DNA from 2 places in the Idiomarina sp. ST20R2A10 genome. Region 1 is predicted to be linked to the other one. Evidence: predicted binding sites of a transcription regulator. Region 1 holds the regulator's gene; the other holds the start of a gene.
What was found. Region 1 encodes FliA, which starts transcription of late flagellar genes. Its sites were predicted from a motif close to CTAAAGNTNNNNNNNNNNNNGCCGATA; they were not measured.
Positions count from the first base shown of each region.

Region 2: the regulator FliA is predicted to act here: its motif matches at 1,409-1,435, upstream of ACP7H9_RS11915 (DUF5610 domain-containing protein).

Region 1 is NZ_JBNIEY010000008.1:31,561-42,678, reverse strand. Features, by position in the region: gene ileS (isoleucine--tRNA ligase) at 1-34, shown strand, start outside; gene lspA (signal peptidase II) at 27-551, shown strand; gene fkpB (FKBP-type peptidyl-prolyl cis-trans isomerase) at 565-1,005, shown strand; gene ispH (4-hydroxy-3-methylbut-2-enyl diphosphate reductase) at 1,042-1,986, shown strand; gene ACP7H9_RS11210 (PulJ/GspJ family protein) at 1,992-2,336, opposite strand; gene ACP7H9_RS11205 (hypothetical protein) at 2,317-2,511, opposite strand; gene ACP7H9_RS11200 (prepilin-type N-terminal cleavage/methylation domain-containing protein) at 2,524-3,024, opposite strand; gene ACP7H9_RS11195 (prepilin-type N-terminal cleavage/methylation domain-containing protein) at 3,018-3,434, opposite strand; gene flhA (flagellar biosynthesis protein FlhA) at 3,602-5,755, shown strand; gene flhF (flagellar biosynthesis protein FlhF) at 5,768-7,102, shown strand; gene ACP7H9_RS11180 (MinD/ParA family protein) at 7,159-8,031, shown strand; gene ACP7H9_RS11175 (RNA polymerase sigma factor FliA) at 8,024-8,749, shown strand; gene cheY (chemotaxis response regulator CheY) at 8,787-9,170, shown strand; gene ACP7H9_RS11165 (protein phosphatase CheZ) at 9,184-9,933, shown strand; gene ACP7H9_RS11160 (chemotaxis protein CheW) at 9,947-11,118, shown strand, end outside.
Region 2 is NZ_JBNIEY010000009.1:74,307-85,424, forward strand. Features, by position in the region: gene ACP7H9_RS11895 (DUF3024 domain-containing protein) at 1-178, shown strand, start outside; gene ACP7H9_RS11900 (DUF6429 family protein) at 237-461, shown strand; gene ACP7H9_RS11905 (hypothetical protein) at 524-814, shown strand; gene ACP7H9_RS11910 (hypothetical protein) at 1,021-1,365, shown strand; gene ACP7H9_RS11915 (DUF5610 domain-containing protein) at 1,493-2,089, shown strand; gene ACP7H9_RS11920 (hypothetical protein) at 2,267-2,587, shown strand; gene ACP7H9_RS11925 (hypothetical protein) at 2,584-2,820, shown strand; gene ACP7H9_RS11930 (hypothetical protein) at 2,817-3,131, shown strand; gene ACP7H9_RS11935 (zinc-dependent peptidase) at 3,173-3,940, shown strand; gene ACP7H9_RS11940 (DUF748 domain-containing protein) at 3,974-6,334, opposite strand; gene blaOXA (class D beta-lactamase) at 6,551-7,354, shown strand; gene ACP7H9_RS11950 (hypothetical protein) at 7,402-7,776, shown strand; gene ACP7H9_RS11955 (DUF6892 domain-containing protein) at 7,800-9,257, shown strand; gene lepB (signal peptidase I) at 9,265-9,759, shown strand; gene ACP7H9_RS11965 (alpha/beta fold hydrolase) at 9,883-10,878, shown strand; gene ACP7H9_RS11970 (superoxide dismutase) at 10,930-11,118, opposite strand, start outside.

The DNA.
Region 1 (11,118 bases):
TGAAGGTGAAGGTGAGGAGCGTCGTTTTGCCTGATTTTTCTAACCAGACTAACCGTGCGACTGGGCTGCGTTTTTTGTGGCTGACGTTGTTGCTGGTGGTTATTGATCAAATGACTAAAATTTGGGTGGCGGGTGAGTTTGAGCTTTATGAAAGCCGAGTTTTAATTGATGGGCTATTCAACTTAACTTATGTGCACAATTTCGGCGCTGCCTTTAGCTTTTTAAGCGACGGCGGTGGTTGGCAACGATGGTTCTTCACGGCCATTGCCATTGCTATTAGTATAGTGCTACTGATTTGGATGCGCCGCAACCCGGTGGGTTTATGGCGCCAAAATTTAGCCTTTTCTCTGATTATGGCTGGGGCTATTGGCAACGTAGCTGACCGTTTAATGTATGGTTATGTCATCGACTTTTTTGATGTTCATTATCAGGGCTGGCATTGGCCTGCCTTTAACGTAGCCGATATGGCTATCACTATTGGTGCCGCACTCATGTTGTTGGAAGCTTTTTTTGATAACCGTCGGGACAAAGTCGAGAACGGTCAAGGGTAGTAAGGAGTTTCATTTGAGTCGTTTACCTATAGAGCACGGACGGGAAGTGGTTATGCACTTCACCATTAAGCTGACCGATGGCTCGGTTGCAGACAGCACAAAAATGTCAGGTAAACCTGCCAGATTTCGAATGGGCGATGGTAATCTGACCGAAAACTTTGAAGCGTGCCTGGTGGGGCTGCGCGAAGGGGCGGAACGTGAGTTCACGTTAGAGCCTAAAGACGCCTTTGGTGAACCGAACCCGGACAACTATTATTATGTTGATTCGGCAAAATTTAACGATGAAACCAAACCGGAAGTTGGAGCCATTTTGGCTTTTACGCAACCGGATGGTACCGATTTACCGGGAATTGTTCGTAAAGTTGAAGGTCCAACAGTCACCATCGATTTTAATCACCCGTTGGCCGGACAAACGGTGATTTTTGAAGTAGAGATTATTAGCGTTGAGCCATGATTGGTTAATAAACCGGGCTGAACGCAGGAGGAACTGATGCAAATTTTGTTAGCGAACCCTCGGGGTTTTTGTGCCGGAGTTGATCGCGCTATAACTATTGTTGAGCGGGCTTTAGAGATATTTGAGCCGCCAATTTACGTGCGTCACGAAGTGGTTCACAACAAATACGTTGTCAGTAAACTGCGCGAAGCCGGTGCGGTCTTTGTTGAAGAGTTGCATGAAGTACCGGACGATCAAATTGTGATTTTCAGCGCCCATGGCGTTTCTCAAGCGGTCCGGCAGGAAGCTAAGGACCGCGGTTTACGAGTATTTGATGCTACCTGTCCATTAGTGACGAAAGTCCATATGGAAGTTACCCGTGCTAGCCGTAAAGGGCATGAATGCATTTTAATTGGTCACGCAGGACACCCTGAGGTTGAAGGGACTATGGGCCAATATAATAATTCTGAGGGTGGCATTTATTTGGTGGAGTCGCCGGAAGATGTTGCCAAGCTGGAAGTGAAAGATCCCGGTAACCTGCATTACATGAGCCAGACCACCTTATCGGTTGATGACACGGCCGACGTAATAGATGCCTTGCGTCAAAAGTTCCCAGAGATAAACGGGCCACGCAAAGACGATATATGCTATGCCACTCAAAACCGTCAGGATGCGGTACGCGAATTAGCCAGCGACGCTGATGTCATGTTGGTGGTGGGCGCGCGCAACAGCTCAAACTCAAACCGCTTACGCGAGCTTTCCGAGAAAATGGGAACCCCGGCATACCTAATTGATGACGCCAGCTGTATTGATAAAGCCTGGTTAGAGGGGCATGAGAAGGTCGCAGTCACCGCTGGCGCTTCTGCACCTGAAGTTCTGGTCAAAGAAGTGATTGCTAAGCTACAGGAATGGGGCGGTAAAACCGCAGTAGAACTAAGCGGGCGCGAAGAGAATATTACCTTTTCAATTCCACCAGAGCTAAGGCCGCACCCGGTAGGTTAAACTGGTTATCGGGAAAGCCAGAATGTCTGGGCGAGCTCGTTATCATTTCCCCAGTAAACGGTTACCTCGATGGTCGCGTTGAACTGATCTATAGGGGTTAACTCTGCTGTTAAATGAAGCTGCCCTGTTTCCTTTGATAGTTTTGGATTATTGCCTTGAGTCCACGTTTGTTGAGCCTCACTTAAATAAGTCATCAAAACCTCCACAGCCTTCGCTTTTGTGTGGGCATGGTCAATCGCCGATAATCCAACCTGTAAAAGCCGCAGGCTACTGACGGACCAAAGAGCTACTAGTGCAGCTCCGACCAACACTTCAACCAGAGAAAAGCCTTTATTCTTGTGACAGTTCATAAGCCCTGCGCTCTGCTTCGAAATCTTGCTGAAGTTGTTGAGAAAGTTGTAGCCATTGATGATGTTGCTGAGCCTCTGTCATTTGCGCGTAGAAAAGCAGTGCAGCTAAACTGGCCGAGCTCAAACTTATAAGTGTTACTAAGGTGAGTATCAGAGCGAATCCTTTCGCGTTCATAGTAAGCTCCATTTAGTTAACCAGAGGAGTGATTGTTCGTTTGAAAACATGTGCCTGAGCATTGTGAGTAACGGTAAAAGTTACAACGAGTTTTGATAGCCCACTACCAGATTCCGGAGCGTAAGAGTCAGCAGTAAATTGCGTGACTTTGAATTGAGACTTATCGGTTAGGGATTGCCAGCCATACCCGGCGCAATCGAGAGTCATTGAGTTATGCTGTAGCTGTTCATTCCTGACCCTGAAGCCGGGCGAGCCTCCATTTTGCTGAGGAAACAAATAGCAATTGCTCTGAGGGTTTGAAATTTGCGTTGCGGCGGTATTTTTTAAGGTTTCAAAAAACTGATTTGCGACTGACTGAGCACTTAATAGTAAATTGACCTGCATTAGCTTACGGTGTTGCACTCCTGTTTGCCATTGCATTTGCTGCTGTGCTGCCAGAACAACTATCGCGCCAATAGCCGAAGCTATAAGAACTTCTACTAAACTACTGCCGCGCTCAGAAACTATTAACATGGGGGGATTCCCGGAAGTGAGTCACCTTCACTTAAGCACAAACGAATACGAGCGACACTGCTGATGATGACTTTTATCTGTCGGCTTTTACCTATTAGTTTGATATGTCCGGGTGTCGCGGCAGATGACTCTCCATAAAAAGTAAGCGACGCGGAAGAACTGTAAGTGTATTCGGTTTGAATACCTGAGGTTTGCGAGTCACGGCTAAATGTAACTAAGTCAACTTCGATAGATTCCTTATTTGCTATGGACCTGGCTTTTACCAGCTGCAAATAAGACAGCCAGCGGCCAGCCTCTTTTTGAAGCAACAAAGACTCTGTCTGCTGAGTAAATATTGGCAGGGCAGAAGCACCAAGCACCGCACTGACAGCCATTGCCACGACCAATTCCATAAGAGAGTAACCGCGCATAAAAACACATTATTTTGAAGAAGAGCAACGAGTATAGAAGCTGTTTAAGCTTTGTCTGTAAGCCCCAACTGAAACGAATGTAAGATAACCTCCGAATAAAACGAAAGCTGGCTCGATTCTTGAATAAAACACCGCAGGTTCAACTTTTTGACGCAACAGGAAGACGTATGGCGGGCGGTGCCGAAAAGTTAGTAAATTTTAGAAATTTCACGCAGAACAATGCGCATCTGATCAAAGGTTTTGGAACACCCTTGGCCATTATGGCCATTCTGGCGATGATTGTTTTGCCAATTCCGGCTGTGGTGCTGGATGTTCTCTTTTCATTTTCAATTACTTTGTCACTGGTAGTTATGCTGGTGGCGGTTTATACCCAACGTCCGCTGGATTTCGCCGCTTTTCCTACCGTTTTGCTTATTGCTACGGTACTACGCTTAAGCCTTAACGTTGCCTCTACGCGTATTGTTTTATTAGAAGGGCATAACGGGCCAGGTGCTGCAGGCTCTGTTATTGAAGCTTTTGGTAGCGTGGTCATAGGTGGTAACTACACTGTCGGCCTGGTGGTGTTCGCCATTCTGGTTATTATTAACTTTGTGGTTATTACTAAAGGCGCCGGCCGTATTTCAGAAGTAACCGCTCGCTTCACCCTTGACGCTATGCCTGGTAAACAAATGGCCATTGACGCTGACCTTAACGCGGGCCTAATTAACCAGGAAGAAGCCAAAGCACGACGCAGCGATGTAACCCGTGAGGCTGACTTTTACGGCTCCATGGATGGTGCCAGTAAGTTCGTAAAAGGGGATGCCATAGCCGGTATCCTTATTCTCTTTATTAACATTATCGGCGGTCTGCTCATTGGTATGATCCAGTACGGTCTGACCTTCAATGAGGCAGTGGAAGTTTATACGCTGTTAACCATTGGTGATGGCCTGGTAGCACAAATTCCGTCATTGTTACTGTCAGTTGCGACCGCCATTATCATTACGCGTGAAAATAACAGCCAGGACATGGGCGATGCAGTTGTTCTGCAATTGCTCGATAACCCTAAGGTTTTGGTCATTACCAGCGCGGTATTGTTTGCCATGGGGGTTATTCCCGGTATGCCGCATTTTGCCTTTTTAAGCATGTCTGCGGTGTTAGCCGGCGCGGCTTACTTTAAACTTAAGAAAACCAAGACTGAAGAAGGCGAACTGGTTGAAAAAGAACAGGAGCAGCAAGTTCAGCAGGCGCAACAAAAAGAGCTCAGCTGGGATGACGTACGCCACGTTGACACTATAGGTCTGGAAGTTGGTTATCGCTTAATTCCTTTGGTGGATAAGCAGCAGGGCGGTGAATTGCTGTCACGCATTAAAGGTGTACGTAAGAAGCAGTCTCAAGAGTTTGGTTTTCTTGTTCCGGCCGTACATATTCGGGACAACCTCGATTTAGGCCCCAACAGTTACCGCATTACTCTTATGGGTGTGACCATGGGTGAAGCTGAAATTCGTCATGACTGGGAGATGGCGATTAACCCGGGTCAGGTATTCGGTGAGCTGGACGGTGAGAAGACAAAAGATCCGGCCTTTGGCCTGGATGCTGTCTGGATCCGTCCTGAGCAACGCGAGCACGCTCAAACTCTGGGTTATACCGTGGTTGACGCTGCAACTGTAGTCGCTACTCACTTAAGTCAGATTGTAACCAACCATGCATCTCAGCTGCTGGGCCACGAAGAAGCACAAGAATTGCTGGATCGTCTGGGGCGTACTCATCCTAAGCTGGTTGAGGGGCTGATTCCGGATCTATTGTCACTGGGCAACTTTGTGAAAGTACTGCAGAACTTACTGGACGAAGGCATCGCGATTCGGGATATGCGCACTATTGTACAAACTTTGGTTGAGTATGCAGGACGTAGCCAGGACCCAGAAGTACTGACGGCTGCAGTCAGAATTTCACTGCGTCGGTTAATTGTTCAGGACATTGCTGAAGGGGCGGCGGAATTGCCCGTCATAACTTTGGCACCAGAGTTGGAACAGATGTTGCATCAGTCACTGCAAATGGCTGGTAATGACGGAAATCAGCAAGGCGCCGGAATCGAACCTGGTTTGGCCGAACGCCTGCAACAGTCATTACGCGAAGTGCATCAGCAGCAGGAAATGAACGGGGAACCTTCAGTACTGCTGACCTCAGGGCTTTTACGGTCAACCATGGCGCGTTTTGCGCGTCACGCTACCGATGGTATGCGCGTGTTGTCCTATCAGGAAGTACCGGATGATAAACAAATTCGCATTGTCAGCTCAATTGGTGGACAACAAAACGGTGGTGAACAAACCGCCACACAAGAGTAACGGGAGTCGCTTGTGAAGATTAAACGCTTTTTTGCCGAAGATATGCGCCGTGGATTGCAACAGGTTAAAGAAACCTTAGGTCCGGATGCGATTATCCTGTCCAATAAGAAAGTAAACGGTGGTATTGAGCTGGTTGCAGCCATTGACCCCGATGCGCAACAGGCACAGCCAATGGCTGATCAGGCCCCAAATGAGCCGGCTGCGTCAAAGACACCGGAAGTGCCGGCTGAGTCTTTGCAAGAGCTGTTGCAACGTCAGGCACAGGTTGCACAGCCCACACAGCCCACTGCTGCGCAAGCGACTACTGAACCGGCACAACGGCCAGAGCCGAAAGCCGAGCCACAAGAATTTAACGCTTCTCAACTCAGCGACGATATTTTTCCTGAACAAGTAAACGCACCGGCAGCAGACGACTCCCAGGCCATTGCTGAACTTCGCTCTCAGGTCAATGGAATTCGTCAGTTGCTGGAACACCAGTTAAGCGGCTTGATGAAACAAGAAATGGATCGTGAAGAACCAACCCGCTCTATGCTGATGAACCGCTTAATGGATATGGGCTTGAGCGAGCGAGTTGCCGACCAGATTGCCTGTTTTATTCCTGAAGGCGGATCAGATGATGAAGCCTGGGAACAGACTCTGCATTTATTAGAAGGTCAGCTGAATACGACCTCTGACGACATTTTGACGCGCGGTGGAGCGGTTGCGTTAGTCGGCCCTACCGGTGTCGGTAAAACCACGACCATTGCGAAGTTAGCCGCTCGTTATGCGCAACGCCATGGTGCCGATAAAGTGGCTTTAATTACCACCGACACCTTTCGTATTGGTGCCAGTGAACAATTACAAACCTATGGTCGTATCATAGGGTGTCCGGTCAAAGTGGCAAAAAATGCACAGGAACTGGCAGATGCATTACTTGCGCTACGTCAAAAAAGTCTTATTTTGATTGATACGGCAGGCATGGGTCAACGCGACAAGCGTTTGAACGAACAGTTAAGCCAGCTTATTCAGAATTCACGATTGCGGATTCGTCCTTACCTGGTGTTGTCTGCAACATCACAAAGCCAGGTGCTGATGGATGCGGTTAAACAATTTAAAGCACTGCCTTTGTCTGGTTGCATTTTTACTAAGCTGGACGAATGCTTAAGTTTAGGTGAGAGTATCAGCGTAGCAATAGAACATGGCTTACCGGTTGGTTATTTAACAAATGGTCAGCAAGTACCTGAAGACATTCGGGTAGCGGATGCCAACTTTATGGTTGCCGAGGCTGAGCGGCTGCTTGATAAAAGCATTTGTTCCTCAGTGTCAGACGTGCCAAAATCGTACTGGAATGAGGCGTTTTCTCGCTGAATTAGCCAATATAATATGAAGCTGTTATCAATCTAGTCAGAAAAGAGATACGCCCGATGGATCAAGCAAGCGGTCTGCGAAGAATGAAACAATCGAAAGTAAAAGTTATTGCGGTAACTGGTGGTAAAGGCGGCGTTGGGAAAACCAACGTGTCGCTGAATATGGCTATCGCAATGGCAAAGCAGGGCAAACGAGTATTAGTGCTGGATGCCGACTTAGGTCTGGCTAACGTCGATGTTATGTTAGGCCTGCGGGTTGAGCGCAACCTTTCTCATGTGTTGAGTGGGCAGTGTGAGCTGGAAGATATTCTGATTGAAGGCCCGGCAGGAATTAAAATTGTTCCGGCAACATCGGGAACGCGTTCTATGGTGGACTTGAGTGAATCTGAGCATGCTGGATTAATAAGAGCCTTCAGCCAGCTTCAGGGAAACTATGACGTATTAATTGTCGATACCGCAGCGGGTATTGGTAATACCGTTGTCAGCTTTGCCAGAGCGTCACAGGATGTTTTATTAGTGGTTTGTGATGAACCCACATCAATTACTGATGCTTATGCACTGATCAAAGTATTGAGCCGGGAGCAAGGCCTGTTTAAATTCAAGGTGGTTGCCAATATGGTAAGAAATCTGCGCGACGGACAAGTATTGTTCAATAAATTGACTAAAGTAACCGATCGGTTTTTAGACGTTGCTTTAGAGCTTGCCGCGATTATACCTTTTGATGACAACTTGCGTTTAGCTGTTAGAAAACAACAACCTATGGTACTGGCTTATCCAAAATCACCAGCCTCTTTAGCGATAAAAGCGTTGGCTAAGAAAGCCATTGACTGGCCTGTTCCGGCTCAAGCCGGCGGGCATTTAGAATTTTTTCTTGAACAATTGATAACTTCTGCCGATAACGAGAGTAAGCGGGATGTTGCCAATGAATAAAGCTGCCGTTTATGCCGCCACTGCTGACAACCGGAATGCCATTATTGAACAGCATACCGGGCTGGTTAAGCGTATTGCACACCATATGATGGCTAGACTTCCAGCCAGTGTGCAAGTGGATGATTTGATCCAGGCGGGCATGATTGGCTTATTAGAAGCTGCGCGTAACTTTGATAACACTAAAGGCGCCAGTTTCGAAACTTTTGCCGGCATTCGCATTCGTGGTGCGATGCTGGACGAAATTCGTCGTGGTGATTGGGCTCCGCGCTCGGTTCATCGTAATCATCGGCGTGTACTGGAAGCCATTCGTCAGGTTGAAAATGAAACCGGACGCGATGCAAAAGACACGGAAGTGGCCGCAAAGCTGAATATGGGTATGGATGAATATCATCATATTTTGCGGGATGTCAGCACGGGACGAATCGTTGGTATTGAAGATCTTGGTGTATCAGAAGATGCTATCATGCCAGAGCAGGTAACGGGTTCAGCTTATGAGCCACAAAGAGATGTTGAGAACGCGGCGTTTCATAAAGCGCTGGTTTCGACAATATCTTCGTTACCAGAACGTGAAGCTTTGGTGCTTTCGTTGTATTATGACGAAGAATTGAATTTAAAAGAGATAGGTGAAGTGCTGAGCGTGAGTGAATCACGAGTCAGTCAAATTCACAGTCAGGCAATGTTGCGACTGAAGTCGCGAATGCAAAATTGGGTTGAATAAACTTTGGTTGTAATCGAGAGCCTCAGTGGAGGGTGCTTTGGATAAAAATATGAAAATTCTCGTTGTGGACGACTTCTCTACAATGAGACGAATCATTAAGAACTTACTTCGTGATCTTGGCTTTACCAATATACAGGAAGCCGATGACGGTAATACCGCATTGCCCATGTTGCAGAACGGTGATTTCGACTTTGTCGTAACCGACTGGAATATGCCGGGTATGCAGGGAATCGACTTGCTGCGTGAAATTCGCAAGGACGATAACCTGGCTCATTTACCTGTGTTAATGGTAACAGCGGAAGCCAAGCGAGAGCAGATCATTATGGCAGCTCAAGCTGGAGTAAATGGTTATATTGTTAAACCATTTACAGCCGTAACGTTGAAAGAAAAGCTCGACAAGATTTTCGAACGAATCAGCTAAAGGGCGAACGACTATGTCTGATAACGCCCATGATATTTCTCTGGAGCAAGCCAAGGAATTAGTAGCCTTGCTTGAAGACGGGAAACAACAGCAGGCTAACCAATTACTGGAAGATGTTTACAACCGTCGTAATGACAAGTTGTTTACCTCTGTAGGCCAGTTAACAAGAGACCTCCACGAAGCGCTCCAGGACTTTCAGGTTGACCCTCGCATTGTGCAAATGACGCAGGATGATCTTCCGGACGCGCAAAATCGTCTGCTGTATGTCATTGAAAAAACTGAAGACGCCGCGAATCGCACGATGGATGCTGTAGAAGCCTGTCTGCCACTTGCAGACGACATGCATCACCGTGTTGAGAAAGTGATGCCGGCCTGGAACCGGTTGATGAGCAATGATATTCAGATAAATGAATTCAAGTCTTTATGTCATGAGGTCGATGACGTACTTAAGCGCTGTGGTGAAAACATGCCTCAAGTGCACGGGTTAATGACTGAAGTGCTTATGGCGCAAGATTTTCAGGATATTACCGGACAAGTTATTCGTCGGGTTATTCAATTGGTTGAAGACGTTGAAAAGAACCTGATTGAATTGCTGAAGATATTTGGTAAAGAAGAAGAACGTCGTAACGCGGAAAAAGCAGGGTCTGCGCCTAAGAAAGATGCAGCCCATGCCGAAGGCCCAATTATCGATGCTGATCAACGCGATGACGTGGTTGGCGGACAAGACGAAGTGGACGATTTGTTGTCCAGTTTAGGTTTCTAGGAGCATCAGTCGCATGAGCTTTGATATGGACGAAGACATTCTGCAGGATTTTTTGATCGAGGCTGGAGAGATCCTCGAGCAACTGTCTGAACAGCTAGTTGAACTGGAAAATGATCCGCAAAACAAAGATCTGTTGAATGCTATTTTCCGTGGCTTTCATACGGTTAAAGGTGGTGCCGGGTTCCTGTCTCTGGGAGCTCTGGTTGATACCTGTCATGGTGCGGAAAACGTATTCGATACCCTGCGTAATGGTCAACGTACGGTCACTTCCGACCTGATGGACGTGATTCTTCAGTCTTTGGATACTATCAATACTCAGTTTGCGCAGGTGCGCGCCAAAGAAGAACCTGAAGCAGCTTCACCGGAGTTGCTGGAATTATTGCATAAGTTGAGTGAACCAGAGTCTGAGGACGAAGCGCCTATAGAGGTTCCAAAAGATGAACCTGCCGAGGAAACAGATCCGGAACCAGAACCTGCAGCAGAAGAAAGCAGCAGCGACAGCATTGATGAAATTCAGGACGATGAGTTTGAAGCGTTGCTGGATGAGTTACACGGTGAAGGCAAAGGTCCCGGAAAAGAAGACAAGCCAGCGGCGTCCAAGCCCAAGGTAAATGAAGACAGTGATGAGATTTCAGATGATGAATTTGAGTCATTGCTGGATGAACTTCATGGGAGCGGCAAAGCGCCTCAAAGTGCTGAGAAAAAACAAGAAAAGCAGAAAGAGCCCGCAAAAGACGACGAAATAACAGACGACGAATTTGAATCCTTGCTGGACGAGTTGCATGGCAGTGGCAAAGCGCCGACGCCGAAAGGTGATAAGCCGGCTAACGAGCCTGCGCCGAAAAAGCCTGAACCCAAAGCGCAGCCAAAACCTGCGGCAAAGCCAGCATCTAAGCCAGAAGCTAAGCCAGAGCCGAAATCAGAGCCTAAAGCGAAACCAGCAGCGGCTCAGCCGGTGGATAAAAAGCCAGCTGCACCAGCGCCAGCTCCAGTTGAGACTACTGTGCGGGTTGATACCAAGCGCTTAGACGAAATTATGAATATGGTCGGTGAGCTGGTACTGGTCAGAAACCGTCTGTTGAGCCTGAGTAATTCTGACGAGTCAGACAGTGCTGAAATGGGCAAAGCTATTTCAAACCTGGATGTTGTCACTGGTGACTTGCAGGGCGCAGTGATGAAAACCCG
Region 2 (11,118 bases), on a different contig from region 1:
ATATCAGAATTTGGATATCGCAAAATCTACCTTTGTTCGCAGTCAGGGTGTTTGGAAAATTTACTGGATGCGGAGTGATTTAAAGTGGCATGCCTACGAGCCTAAAAGCCAGGTAAAAACAATTGACCAAGTTTTTAAAGTTGTAAGTGAAGATGAGTTTTGTTGTTTTTTCGGATAAGCCGTATAGGAAACCGCTAAGTTCTCCATTAAACAAAGCCATCATTGGAGGATGATCTATGGCAATTGACGAAGATAAAATCGATGAGTCCGTTTTGGCTTTGCTATATCTAGCATTGCATGATGACAGTCGGGCTTGGAAGTCTTTTGACTGGGATGCAATGAACCGACTTCACGAAAAAGGACTCATTGGTAACCCGGTCGGTAAGGCAAAGTCTGTTGTGTTCACCGAGGAAGGATTAAAAGAGTCAGAGCGCTTGTTTCGGGAGTTGTTTACCACTTGATTACTAAATGTCCACTAAGTGTCCACCCGTATGTTCAAAGGTTATGAGTTAAGGAGCTATTATTGAATTCAATGGATCTTAAACGGGCGGAAAAACTGTCTTTCAACTTACTCATAGCATCCGTAGCGCTGGCCGTGCTTATTTTTCTAGTAGTAAGTTTGACTGGTGACGGTTGGGCTCAAATTGCTGGTTTTTTTATGGGATTTTGCGTTGGCGGCTTTTTGGCTGTAGTTCCTGCACTATATTCTGGTTATATTCTAATAAAAACGAATGCGAGTTCAGCTAACCTAAAGTCAGTTTTAGCACTCTCAGTTGTGTGGTTTATGACAGTATGCGCTTTATATGTCTTTTAGAAGATAACAAATTATGACAACCCTTATAACCGTAATTGCCGTTTTGCTACTCGCAGCAGTATTAAACTTCCGGAGGTTTCGGTGATTGTCAGGAAAATGGAAGAGAGGGATCTTGAAGCTGTAAGCGCCATCTGCCTAGCCTCGTTTCTTCAATCTGTAGCTGATAGCTTGTCTGATGAGAGCTACAAAAAGAAAAGGAGTATCGAATGGAGTATTTTTACTTACTAAGCTTATTAGGGCCGCTTTCATTAGTTGTTGTTCTTTTTATGCTTCGCTCATCGCGTTTAAATAATCCCGAACATGTTTTGCAAGAAACGGGAGATTCTGTACGGATTCTTCATACTCCTTTGGCCAGGGTCGTGCCCTCTCTGGGGAAACTCATTAACAAACACAAGGTAGCTCGTATTCAGAAAGCTGACAGAATTGTGACTGTTTTCAATCAGAGCTCAAATGCAATTGATATCACTCTGTCGAAAAAGCACCCCGACGTGGTGTTTAACCGAGCTGGTTCGTTATTTCCAAATGCTGAGAAAGTGGTTATCAATAGCTAGTAATGAGCATACTTGGGCTGGTCAATGCTGCTGTGGAAAAAGATTAAACTTTAACCAGTAGCTGCCGTTAACAAGTTACGGGCTATACTAAAATTAAGCTATAGCCGAACTTTTCAGGAGCAATATTATGTCAATTACTACAGGTAATAGCACCTCCGTAACGGGTTCTGGCAAGCAGAACAGTCCGGCAAAAACCGACGACAACCGTAACAGTATGAAAGAGATGGCGGCGCAGTCTAAGCAGGCAAACAATGCCGGTATTTTGCGCGCTCATGAACGGGTATCGCTGAACAGTAATAATGATTCGCTCAGCTTATTGTACAAAACGGCGCTGGAAGGCATTAACGCCGAGCTGGAACCGGTAATGGGCAAAAACGCCACGCAGAAAATTTACGACTCCGGCGTTGATACTTCTCCTGAGGCCACGGCTGATCGCATTGTTTCTTTTGCGACCAATTTTTATGGCCGCTACAAGGAAATGAACCCGGGCGAATCGGAAGAAGAAACTCTGAATAATTTCATGGAAGCTATTACTGGCGGTATCGAAAAAGGCTTTGATGACGCCAAAAATATTCTTACAGGCTTGCAAGCCTATCAAGGCGAAGTCGAAAGTGGTGTCGACAAAACCTACGATTTAGTCATGAAAGGCCTGGACAGTTTCCGTGAAAAAATGCTGGAACTGGCAGCCGAATCAGAAGAGTCTGAAAATAGTGCTGAGGACTAACCTCAGCGCTTTGCTCCCCGAATACACCTCGGCTAAGTACTTTCGATAAGTTCAGCATCTAACCTTTGAATTGTTGATGTATAGAGTCATCAAGTTAAGTAAATGTGCTGGTAATGTTTTAATTTCAAAAGGTAGTATAGTCTCCTCAATACCCTATGGAATACAAAGGACAAACTGTTGGCTCCCCCTGATCACAACACAGATATTGTAGGAAAGTTTATTGATGTGTCTTTGTATCGGGAGCTTGCAGAGACAATACCGGATGAAAATCTGGAAATTATTGAACAGATTCCCCAGAAAGATAAAGAGCAGATAGTTAATGCTTACAAACCCTACCTGAATGGCATGGAACTCAGCCCTTTTGCCGTCACCTTAGGCGATAACGTGCTTTTTACAAATTCTGTTGGTACTGTCTACTACGTTGATTTTGACTTTGGTGTTTTCGATATGGGTAGATCTCTCGATGAGTTTGTTGCTGAGTTGAAGAGTGGGTTATGAAACACGAACTATGGACTGAAGGTGAAAAATCACAGACGTTTTGTCTTTCCGGCCCTCGGGGTGATAGTGCCCGGGGTTTGTTAGGGCCTGGAGCGAAACTAGCCTGGACCTGCGAAGCTTCATCTTACTTTGAAGCTATGACCAAATATTACGAGTATATGGGTTGGGGAGAATACAAAAGTGGCTTCCCGGAGCAGGATAAAAAAACATATAAAGAGCTGGGCTGGGAATGAAACTGAGTATTGGAATAATCATCGCTATTTTCCTGGTGATATCGGGTCTATGGGCTGCCGATATTGCTAGTGATCGTGGCAATAAAGTAAAAATTACGGAAGCTGTGTCGGCATACAGCAATTGGGAATGTGGCTACTCCAATAAGTCGGGGTGCAGCGTTGTATTCGATGTTCCGGCCGGAACTGACCATGACGTTAAACGGATACGATACGGCAAAGACTTTATGGCCATTCAGATTAACCAGGATGGTTTAAGCGGCTGGGTGTTTTCAGGGAAAGGAGTGCAAACTCTTGCGAAACCAAGTAGTTAATCAACTTCACTATTGCGTTTCTGTTCAACGCCGAGGACGTTATGTTTAAGCGATTACGCAATTGGTTTGAGAACAGACGCATTAGAAAAATGGGGTTCACGATAAGTGAGTGGGAGTCAGCGGTAGCTGACTGGCCGGTAATGGCGCGCTATCAAGGCGCGGAGCGCGATGCTCTGCGAGATATGGCGTTCCGTTTTCTGGTTCGTAAAAACTTTGCGTCAGGCGGGGATTTTCAGTTCACCGATGCGATGTGCCTAAAAATAGCAACCATGGCTTGTGTGCCCGTTTTGCACCTTGGGTTAGATTGGTACGATCATTTATACACCATTATTCTTTACGAAGGGGACTTTGTTCCTAATCGTCCGTATCGTAGCGACGACGGCGTTGTTCACCCTCAAAGCCCTGGGTTAAGCGGTGAAGCATGGCTGCGCGGTCCGTTAATTCTCTCCTGGCAGTCGGTTTGCCAAACCGGGCCTCATGCTCGTCATGGAAAAGCCAGTAATGTTGTTATTCATGAGTTTGCCCACAAACTCGATATGTTGCGCGATGGTGCTAACGGTGCGCCGCCTATGCATCCGGATATGAAGCCCGGCGAATGGCACGATATTTTTTCGGCTGCCTGGGAAAGGCTGCAGAGCGATTCTATCCATCATAGGCCGTTACCGCTTGATGGCTATTCGTTAACCAGCCCGGCTGAATTTTTCGCGGTATGTAGCGAAACCTTTTTTGAAGACCCTCAGAACATGAAAGAGCACATGCCCGAGGTTTACCGGTTGTTATGTCAGTTCTATCGACAGCGTCCTTGCTGACGAATATTGCTGTGCTCCAACAGCGCGGGCGGCTTAATCCGTTGTAACAGCAAGTTCCATGGCAATCCGTTCGCCTTCTACTGAATCGACTTCCTGAGGCTCTTTAATACGCACCCGCCCAGAGAGTATACCGCTCTCCGAACTGTTGACCAAGGCGTCGCGTACGGCCTCTGCACGTGCATTTGCAATGGCTTTGAGTTCCTCATTTGTAATCGATTGTGCGGCTATTACCTTTTCAGCTAAGTTATTGCGATAGGCCAGAGCGTCGAACTTCGCTTCATTGGATGCTTCACTTGGTTTTTCAGTGAAGCGGTCTTTCAGGGCTTCGAGTTCTGTGTCCGGGTAATGAGAGGAGAATATTGCTTCCATAGCGGCCTGATTCGACTCGCTTGTCAGGCTTGGCTCCTCTATCTCGCGTCCTTCTTCCGCCAGACGTTGTTGTAATACTTTCATCGCTTTATCTTCTTTCAGAGCAGGAGCATCGAAAGCCCGGTTGAATGGACCTGCTAGCCCCAGAGCAAGAGCTGGCCGCTTGTTGAGCGCCTCGCGAAGCTTAGCGATGCGTTCGCGCTGGGGAGGGAGTAAATTGGTACGTCCCTCCGGAAATTCAACTTTACCCATTTCTTCTGAGTCCGCGCCTACAAGATTAGCTAAAAAGCTGAAAGGTGCGGTAACGACAGACTTAATAGCGTCTCCCACAGCCTGTTGGATAACTTTGCCAAAGTCGAACTGCGGGTTGCCAACATCTCCACTCACCGGCAGATTTAGGTCAATGACACCGTCGCTGTCCTGCAGCAATGCAATGGCGAGGTCCAGCGGTAGATCCATAGCGTCGCTGGATTCCATTTTTTCGCCGAGTTTCAGGTCATGTAGCACCAAGTTATTCTGTCCGTCTAGCTTTTCCTCATTAACGGTGTAATCGAGATCAAGATCCATCGTGCCGTCTGCTATTTTTCGGCCAGCGAAGTTCACAGTGTAAGGAGAGTATTCCGGGATCTGAAGGTTACGGAATCTAACATTAATAGTAGTCTGGCGCGTTGGATGCCAGGCGTGAACGGTGCCGTTTACCTGTGCCAGGCCAAATTCTGCTACCTCACCTTCAAGCTTCACCCGTGCAGCCTCAGACGAATCTGAACTCAAAGTAGACACTTCTCCGCTTAGCGTATGAATACTTGTAGAGAAGGGCAGCGGCAGAGAGTTATCGGAAAACTGAACGTCTCCGTCAGAGAGCTCAACACCTTCTATAGTGATACCGAACGGTTCGGTTTCCTCGCTTTTATTTGTATCGCCTTTTGTGTCGGCTGGCGCATGAACGACAAGTTGTCCGAAGTTAGTGGTTTTGTCCTGGTTAATGACCACCCGGCCAGACAAGCCTTTAACGACAATGGGCGCTGTTTCAATCTCTTTGCTTGCTATGTTCAAATCAAACTGTTCGGTTTGAAGGCTATCCCATCCAAGGAGAGTCTCGTCGTTAGAGGCTTCTTTGATATTCAGCGTGTTAATACTGGCAGAGCCTTTAAAAGTAAAAGGTTGTTGTGCATTGGTACTCATTTGCCCATTCAGAGTCAGTGTTCCGTTTTCGAGTTGCACGTTCATAAACTGCTGTAGGTAAGGGGCTGCCTGCTTAAGCGCCAACTCATTAATTTCGGCATTTCCTTCCAGAGCTGGGCTCGGCAATAATTGAAAAGTTCCGTCGAAGGCGAGTTTACCGCCCTTTGTAAGTTGACCATTCAGGCGCAGCGGGAAGCTGGCGTCATTTTGCAGGGTGAAATCTTTTACCCAGAGGCCGATGTTCTGCAAAGCCAGTGATACCTGTTTGGGCTCAGCGTCGTCAGCAGCTGTTACGTCTTTTAGATTGTCAGCAAAACGCAGAACGCCGTTTTCCAACTTAAAGTCTCTGATGCGTAAGGCAGACATTTTCGCAGACTCTTCTTTCCCTGATTCTTTTTTCTCCGATTCTGGATCAGAGCTTTCGGCGGCGAGACGGGATAAGCGCGTTTCACCTGAGATAAAGCGTTCTTCCTGAATCATTAGCTTGTCTATGCGAATTGCGTCGAAAGTCCAGGTTTGGTCAATAATGCTCGACCATTCCAGGTTGACGAACAGATTGCCCCAGCCAAGTAACCGCCGGTCATCTTTGTCATTTAGCGTAACGCCGTTCATTCTAAGCGTTAGTGTATACGGGTTGGTTTGCACCGACTCTATGCGCAACTCACGGCCAAAATCTTCTTTAGCCGTATTCACCGCAACGTACTGGATTACCCAGGGTAGGGCAAAAAAGCCCAGCAAGGTGTAGAGAATAATCAGTACCAACAGCCAGAACCGAACGCGACGCGGGGAGGCCCATTTTTCTCGCAGATAGTTGCCGAATTGACCAAGTGAGCTGCCGTGCATAATAGAGCCTCCGTTAAAGCGAGTAATAATGCACAGTGTAGCCGCCCGAGCGGCCAGCGTCACTTTCGTGTAACGTAAATTTTATTGCGGTACTCTTGCTGGCTATGGTGTAGTAAATAGTTGTGGAACCTAAGGACTGTCGAAGCACCATTTCCACAGATGCCAGTAAAGTAAGCCATAGAATCAAAACGTAGCGCCAGACCTTTTGGAGACAACATGAAATTTAGCTTAATCATGCTTTTTATATTGAGCTTTGCCGCTCCCGTGTGTGCGGAGACTCAGGAGCGCTCTGATTGGGGAAGCGTATTCGAAGAATATGAAGTTCAGGGCACTATTGTCGTAGTCGATGGACGTGAAAATGACCAGACGACATTTGTGTTCGATAAAGAAAGAGCTGCAAAACGGTTTTCACCTGCGTCAACATTTAAGATCCCACACACGCTTTTTGCCCTTGATGCAGGCGTCGTTCAGGACGAGTTTGAGGTGTTTAAGTGGGATGGAGTGGAACGCAGTTTTGCAGGACACAATAGTGACCAGAACCTGCGCTCGGCTATACGTAACTCAACTGTTTGGGTTTATCAGCAGTTCGCAGAAGGCATAGGAGCCGAAAAAGCGAAAAGCTATTTAAAGCGCATTGATTATGGAAATGCAGCTCCGTCTGACGATATCCGTAATTATTGGCTGGATGGGAAGTTGGCTATTTCTGCCAATGAACAGATTGCCTTTTTGCAAAGGCTTTACCGTAACGAATTGCCTTTTGCGGTAGAACATCAGCGGCTAATAAAAGATCTGATGATTGTTGAAGCTGAGCGGAACTGGATTTTGCGGGCAAAAACCGGCTGGGAAGGCAGTTTTGGCTGGTGGGTAGGCTGGGTCGAATGGCCTGAAGGTCCGGTATTTTTCGCATTGAATATCGACACGCCGAACCGCATGGCGGATCTTGGCAAACGTGAAAAAATCACACGTGAGATTTTGACTTCTATTGATGCCTTACCGGGCCGTACAGCTGAAAAGAAATAGTCAACGTCGTTGAAGTGGCGCAACAGAAAAAGTATAAGAAATGAAATATGAACATTGAAATTGAAAGTTACTATGAGTTGTTGGCCTTACATAAGACGCTAATGGCCGTTAAGTTCGACGAATACTCTTCTCTCAAAGACGCGCAAGGTAGCCCTTTGACGGCAAGTCTGGCTTTTAAGGTGTTCGATTTACTCGTCTCATCCAGTTTCGACGACGGCCAGAAAAATCGAGCTCAAGACTGGCTCGATTGGCAGCGCGCCGACAGGAAACGACTGGAAACAAAGTTACTTCTTAAGCATATAGCTGACTCAGCTTGGTGGGGCGAGGCCGCTCCCCAGGAACGAGAAGAGTACGTACGGGACTTCATGGCTCCGCTGATATTGAGCGATGACGCATTTAATGAAATTCTCAAACATGAATAACAACCCTTTGAGGCTTGCACTTAATGGTATTCGAAAACTTTCTTGAGGCAGTTGAAGGCCCTGATCGAGACTTAAACTTTGCGATTAAGTCCGGTAGCAAAAAAACATTAGGCATTATTGGTAAGCTCTCGCAGAACGTGAATGCTTATGATGATGAAGCAAAGCATATACTCGTACGCCAGTTGTTCTCATTGGCTGCCAATATTGACCTTCGTGACAAGAAAAGTGGTCAGCTTATTGCGGCTATTGGAACCTACTTTTTAAAAGCGGCTAAATCGGCAGAGAGTGCGAAATTTATATTTAACGAGTGGTCTAGGCGACTGCTTTATCTGGACTATAACAAGAAAGAAGAGTGTCAGGCGGCGTACCAATGGTTGCTGTTACTAAACCAAAGCGACGGAAGCGCACCGAGCCCGCGTGAGCTGGTAAAAGTATTTGATGAGTCGCAACCTATTCTCAGCGAAATCTACGAGAAAATATCAGCGGTTTCTAATGCCGAAGGTTTGCTGGTTGATAAATCAGGCCTTCAGCCGGGTTACAAGCTCGTCGAAACCTTTTTAACGACTTGTTTTTATCATTCAGACAACTGCCCCTCCAATTATGAGTTATGGGTGCTTAGCTGTGTCGAAAGAGACATTAACTTCGGTAATGGCTTGATTCTGTCTGTATTACAACGCTCCGATGAGCATCCTCAGGTTGTGGCACGGCTCATTGATTTATATATAACCTCTATGGTTGATGAAAACGATGGTGGCATGGCCTGGCGGCTTTTCTTTGATTTATTCGATTCTGAGGAATACCCGGCTCAGCAGCTAAATCAAATAATCGTTTATCTGGAGCCTAAAGTCAGACAGTGGACTGATGAGCAAAACGAGCACGCAATTAATTGTCTATTTGCTCCTGAGCAGGACGAAAATGACTCGGCTAAAAAATTACTCACTGGCTCAAAAGGGGCCGGGAAGCTGGCGAAATTACTGACCTCCAATGGAAGCGGTAGTGGAGCTAAGCAATTATCGGGTCTGCTGGCGCGGGATTTGAGCCCGGCATACAAGCTTCCTACCGGCGGTGAAGCTCAGTTCGAAGATTTGAATTTTAAATTAATGGTTATTGATGAGCTCATGTACATTCATAAGTTGTTGTCTCCTGAATTTAATTTAAGAGACTTCGCTAAAGCCTATGACGCGAGAGAAATTTCAGTTTCAGGTTATGAAAGCATACCTGAGGCTCTGGATTACATGAGGGGGCTGGCTATTCCGAAGGAGCTACTGTCCCGTATTACTCATTTAAGTTATGACGCTTCAAGAGAAATTTACGGTCAGCTAGTACCTTTCTGGGATGGTGAAGATGACCGTTTTGGGGTGTCCTCATTAAGCGACTTAGATAAGTTGGAAAATATTCAGAAAATAGAAGGTTTCAACGAACAGCTGGTTGATTCATTTTCACCAGTTATTGAAAGCAAAAATATAACAGTTATTAAGTAGCTTAAAGATGAGAAAAAATGTTCTTTTAATAATTACGATATTGTTTAGTGTATCTGCTTTTAGCCGTGAATTCGTTCAAAATGGTTCCTCAATGGAGCCGACAATAAAAGCCGGGCAGACAGTTGAAATAGGGATTCTTTCGTCTTTCGGCTATGAACCCAGCCGCTGGGATGTGGTTGTCGTGAAAAATCCTCAGCAATTTAATCTTTTGGTTTTCAGAATTGTAGGTCTTCCTAATGAAACGATTCAGATCGAAGAAGATGGTGTCTATATAAATGATGAGAAAGTAAAGCTACCAGATAAGCTGATTGAGTCTGGAGTGCAGTATTTGCCGGCATCTGCAGTGATAAAAGATAAAAAATATTCTAATAGCTTATATACAACAGGCGAAGAAGAATATTTCCTTCTTGGTGATAACACGGTTAATTCCAACGATAGCCGCTTTGAACTTGGTATTATCCATCGCAGCTTGATACTTAATAAAGTTGAGGGTGATCTCTGATACTGACCTATTCCGCTAGCTTGGAGTGTACTCTTGAGTTTTGCAGATGTCGTAGAAAGGAACTATCGTGTCTAAATGCTGACCGAGATAGTAACGACTATAAGTTAAACTAAGGATTTGCACATGCGTACCTGGATTTATACCGTGTTTACCGTTTTTCTTTTGGGAGCAATAGCTCCTGCTTCTGCTGACGACCATTCGCCGGAATATGATGCCCGCTTAAGTGGCTATTCTTACCCTTTTGAAGTTCATACCTTTGAATTTGACAGCCAGCGACAGAAACTGGAAATGGCTTATATGCACTTACCGGCGAAAGGCGAACAGCCGACGGTTTTGTTGCTGCATGGAAAAAATTTCGCAGCCGACTACTGGGAGAAAACCGCTAACTATCTTCACGAAAAAGGCTACGGGATACTTATGCCGGACCAAATCGGTTTTGGGAAGTCCTCCAAACCGAAGCATTATCAGTTTTCCTTCGAAGCTTTGGCAGATAACACTAAAGGGTTAGTGGAGTCGCTTGGAATCGATAAGCTTGTTGTGATGGGTCATTCTATGGGCGGCATGCTGGCTACCCGCTATGCCCTGAACCATGCCGACAATGTCGAGAAACTGGTGCTGGTTAACCCGGTAGGCCTGGAAGACTATCTGCGTTATGTGCAATACAAAGATCCGGCCTTCTTTTATGAGAACGAGCAGGGCAAAACCATTGATAAAGTCCGGGCCTACCAGAAGAAAAATTACTATGACGGTAAATGGTCAGAGGATTACGAAGCGTTAATTAAAATTCACGAAGGCTGGATAAACGGCGATGACTGGAGCTTGGTTGCCTGGAATAACGCGTTGACTTACGACATGATTTTTACCGGTAATGTATCTAACGAGTTTGACCAATTAACGGTACCAACGCATCTAATTCTGGGAACCCGGGACACCACCGGCCCCGGGCGTGGTTGGAAAAAAGACGGCGTAGACTATGAGCTGGGCCGCTACGACCAATTAGGCGAAATAGTGGTTGAGCAAATTCCTGATGGTTATTTGTATGAGCTGGAAGGCCTTGGTCATATGCCGCAGTTTGAAGCGTTTGACCGTTATCGCGAGCAGTTGGATAATATATTTTAGTAACAAAAAAGGCGCCAAACGGCGCCTTTTTTAATCATTCACAAGTTTGCCTTAAGCAAAGTTCTTGTTCACGAAGTCCCAGTTTACCAGCTTCCAGAAAGCTTCTAAGTAGTTAGGACGAGAGTTACGGTAGTCGATGTAGTAAGCGTGTTCCCACACATCAACAGTTAACAGTGGCTCTACGCCATCGTGCGCGACTGGGGTATCTGCGTCGTCAGTGTTGAACAAATCAACAGAACC